DNA from 2 places in the Candidatus Amarolinea dominans genome. Region 1 is predicted to be linked to the other one. Evidence: a T-box and tRNA genes for the amino acid it is inferred to sense, from the RefSeq annotation. Region 1 holds a T-box; the other holds one or more tRNA genes.
The links. The T-box of region 1 lies ahead of thrS (threonine--tRNA ligase). A T-box ahead of a tRNA ligase gene usually reads a tRNA of that ligase, here a tRNA-Thr.

Region 1 (2,198 bases):
TCATCTCCATCTCTTTGGCCAGCCGCTCCAGTTCTTCGATCAGCACCCCGCCGCGCGGCAGCCACAGGGGCAGCCCTGGCCCCACCTCGTCGTCGAAGGTGAAGATTTCCAGTTCCTTGCCCAACTTGCGATGATCGCGCTTCTTGGCCTCTTCCAGCATCTGCAGATGCTGGTTCAGTTCGTTCTTGTTGCGCCAGGCCGTGCCGTAGATGCGCTGCAGCATCGCGTTGTGTTCGTCCCCGCGCCAATACGCGCCGGCCACGCTCATCAGCTTGAACGCATCGGCCGGAATCTGCCCCGTATGCTCGACATGCGGCCCGCGGCACAGGTCCTCGAACACATCGTGCCTGTAGGTGCTGATGACCTGCGCTTCGTCCGTCTCGTTGCCGTACTCATCCACGCCGCCCTGCGCCAGGCCCGCGATCAGCTCCAACTTGTAGGGCTGCTGGTTGAACAGCGCGGCCGCCTCGTCTGCGCTGACCTCGCGCCGCATGAAGGTGTGGCGCCCGCCGATGATCTGGCGCATGCGCTTTTCGATCACCTCCAGGTCTTCGGGCGTCAGGCCACGCGGCAGCTCGAAGTCATAGTAAAAGCCATCCTCGATGGGCGGGCCGATGGCAATGCGGGCCTGCCCGGGGAACATCTCCATCACCGCCTGCGCCATCACGTGCGCGGCCGAATGGCGAATCTTGTACAGATCGTTCTTTTCAAGTTGACTTGACTTGGCCATGATTTCTTCTCCTTCTTCTCTTCTCCTTCTTCCTCTACCTCTTCGATGCCATTTCTTGCTACCGAATGTTCGCTGCCCAGGGGGCCGCAGTCGTTATGGCGCAACAAAAAGCCTCTCGTCGTTGGGACGAGAGGCTCGCGGTTCCACCCAGGTTGAAATGCAACGCCAAGCGGCGTGGACATTTCCACTCTTTGGCCGCTAACGGAGCCAACCGGAATCCCTTACTGCCGGCAGTGCCAGGTTCAGGTATTCACTCCCAGGTGGTTTTCAACGCGGCGCTCACGACAGGGGCTTGCAGCCCGTGACCCCTGCTCTCTGGCGTGACATCACGCGTCTACTCGTCCTGATCATCACTTTTTGTTATTCACGTGCGGCGATTCTAGCACACCCCGTGCGCCGCGTCAATTCGCTGCCGCGGACAAACCGCCCACAAAATAGCGAGCGCCATGACCGGCGCTGCATCTGGTGTCCAGCCAGATGCAGCGCCGGTCTGACGCCCAGATTGATAGCGGCAACCTTGTTAGGCTGCCGGTCGTTGACTGAGCATGACGGTCAGCTTGAATTGGCTGTCCCCGCGCGCCACGGTCAACTCCAACGACTGCCCGGCGCGGTATTGCAGGAGCACCTGTGGCAAGGGATGCTGGTCATCAATCGCCTGCCCGCCCAGCGCCACGATGGCATCGCCCACCTTCAGCCCAGCCTGCGCACTGGGGCCATTGGCCACCACCTGCTGAACGTACGCCCCCTGCACCACCGACAAGCCCGATTCGCTCGCCAGTTGTGGATTGAGCGGCTCGAAGGTGATGCCCAGGTAGGGCCGCACCACGCGGCCGTTGCTGATCAACTGCTCGGCCACCACGCGCACCGTGTTGCTGGGAATCGAAAAGCCCAGACCCTCGGCCGCGTCAGTGCCGCTGCCACGGACCACGGCCACGTTGATACCGATGATTTCACCGGCCAGGTTGATGAGCGGCCCGCCCGAATTGCCATGATTGATGGCCGCGTCGGTCTGCAGCAGACCGTCCAGATCGCCCAGGCGCCGGTTGTGCGCGCTGAGGACGCCCGCGGTCACCGTGTTGCGAAACCCGCCCAACGCGCTGCCGATGGCCGCAACCCGGCTGCCCGGCGCCACCGCGCCCGAATCACCGAGCACCGCAACCGCCGGCGCCTTGTCGGCAACCTTGAGGACCGCCAGATCGAATTCGGCCGCGGCGCCCACCAGTTCGGCGGTCACCCGGCTGCCGTCGGCGTAAATGATCTCGAAGCGGCTACCGCCCTCCACCACGTGATTGTTGGTGACCAGATAGCCGTCCGCACGGATGAAGACACCCGAACCGGAGGAACCATCATTGACGATGACCGTTACGGTGGCCGGCGTGACTCGGCTTACAGCCAACACAAGCGGATCGGCGCCAGTGGCGGGCGTCGCCGGCGCCAGCGTTGGCAAACCCGCGCTGGGCTGCGCCGG
Region 2 (2,198 bases), on a different contig from region 1:
ACTTGAGAAACGTGGTCTTTCCCGCGCCGGGATCGCCCAGGATGATGAGGCCCTGGTGTTTTTGCAGGAGATCGAGCAGCGCCAGTGGGCCGCTCATACGCTCGCCTGTAGCTGCCACTTCTTCGGCGGTGGCGCGGCGGCCGGCCAGACGCAAGGCGCTCGCCCAGGTGTCACCTTCCGGCATCTCGATGCGCGCCTTGAGCGGCACATACATCTCGCTGAGGGGCAGGCGCAAGGCCAGGCGATCGTTGGCGCCCATGCCCTTGAACTCCAGGAAACGGTAGCGGTCCAGCAGATAGCGCAGGTAGCGTGCCGTGGCATCGAGCAGATCGGCCGGCGCCGTTTTCTGCGGCAGCCAGTGCTGCCACAGAGCGTCGGCCGAGGCTCCGGCCAGCACGATCAGGTTATCATCGCCCAACACGGCCAGGCCCGTGAGCTGACCGATGGCGGGCCTGCCGCCGCTGGCAGCGGTGTTCCATGACCCCTGCGCCAGCGCGCCGCTGCCCTCCTGCGCGGCCCGGTAGGTGTCGCCGGGTGGAATCGTCCAGGGCGGCGGCGTAGGCGCATCTTTTGATTCGTCGTCAGCTTCCTGGTCAGAAAAAGGTCTGACCGGCGCCTCGCGCCGCCAGCCGAGACCGCGCAGCAAAACCAGCGCGCCGGCCGCAATCCAGAGCAGCAGCTGCACCAGGTCGGCCAGTCCCTGGATCAGGTCGGTGTTGAGCTGTACGAAGCGGGCCAGGAAAGGCACCCAGCGGCCCGCGGTCAGCGCCAGGCCGGCCAGGATCAGGATCACGAGAAGGGTAATCGCCCAAGATTGCTTACGCATGGTGATGGTTCTCCAGGGTGAGATGCGGCTAACGCCGGCGCAGGTTTACTTTCAGCACGGCCTTGCGCAGGCAATCATACCGCATCTGTAAGCCGCGGTCAATCCCGCGCCCCGGATTATGCCACGAATTGCACGAATGGACACGAATGGAGCCTTCACCCCACGCGTCATTTGGCAAGCGTGCTGGACTTTGGTATAATCGGCCTGTCTGTTGAAACGCTCAGCCCGCAGCATGAAGCTTGGGCGTGAACGGCTCAACGACAGGTCGCTGCCATCCTAGCTCAATCGGTAGAGCAAGCGCTTCGTAAGCGCTAGGTTGTCGGTTCGATTCCGACGGATGGCTCTCGAAAAAGAGCAGGGCCCACACGGCCCTGCTCTTTTTTGTGAAAAGATTTGCGCCGTAGGATTTTTCCGCATGTCATTCGATCGCAAAATCGTATCGGGTATTTTCTGGGTCTTCCTCTCGACGCTGGCCTCCCGCGTCCTTTCGTTTCTGTCCAAGATCATCCTGCTCAAGCTGCTCATCCCGGAAGACTTCGGCATTGCCCAGACCGCGTTCCTGGCCCTGGAATCGCTGCAGCTCCTGCGCGAGTTCGGCTTCAGCTCCGCGCTCATCTACCGCAAGCAGGACATCGCCGAAGCCGCTGATGTCACCTTTTGGATCACCAACCTGACCTCGCTGGTCTACGCGGCCATTGCCTATTTCGGCGCACCCCTCATCGCCGTCTTCTTCAATGACCCGCGCATCACGCCGGTGGTGCAGGTGCTGGCCTTCACCTTGCTCATTCGTTCACCTGGCACCGTCCATTTTGTGCTCCTGGCTAAAGAACTCGACTTCAAGCGCAAAGTCCTGCCCGATGTCATTCCCACCGTCGGTTACGGCATCCTGGCGATCGTCCTCGGCGTGCTCGGTTTCGGCGTGTGGGCGTTGGTCTGGGGCAAAATCCTGGAGGCAATCCTGGGCGTCATCCTGGTCTGGCTGGTGGTGCCCTATCGCCCGGCCTTTCGTTTCAATACACGCATCGCCCGCGAGATGTTCAATTACGGCATGCACCTCGTGGTCAGCCAGATCCTCATCTTCGCCATCACCAATGTGGACGATGCCTTTGTCGGGCGCATGGCCGGCATGGCGGCGCTTGGCGTCTATGGCATCGCCTATCTGCTCTCCAACATTCCCGCCACCCAAATCACCGCGCTGGTCAACCAGGTCATGTTCCCGGCCTTCGCCCGCCTGCAGGATGATCTGCCCTATTTCCGTCTGACCTTCTTCCGCACCGTGCGCTTCGTTTCGCTGCTGTCGGTGCCCGTGGCTATCCTGACCATCTTCTTCGCGGCCGATTTCATTCATGTCCTCGACCCCGTGAAGTGGGGC

Region 2: it has a tRNA-Thr gene. The T-box ahead of thrS (threonine--tRNA ligase) is inferred to sense a tRNA for this amino acid. The anticodon was not compared.

The regions. Positions count from the first base shown of each region.
Region 1 covers NZ_JADIZS010000021.1:38,863-41,060, forward strand. Annotated here, with positions in the region: gene thrS (threonine--tRNA ligase) at 1-730, opposite strand, end outside; T-box leader at 850-1,090, opposite strand; gene IPF85_RS14800 (trypsin-like peptidase domain-containing protein) at 1,251-2,198, opposite strand, start outside.
Region 2 covers NZ_JADIZS010000025.1:28,166-30,363, forward strand. Annotated here, with positions in the region: gene IPF85_RS17100 (SUMF1/EgtB/PvdO family nonheme iron enzyme) at 1-826, opposite strand, end outside; tRNA gene IPF85_RS17105 (tRNA-Thr) at 1,097-1,169, shown strand; gene IPF85_RS17110 (lipopolysaccharide biosynthesis protein) at 1,242-2,198, shown strand, end outside.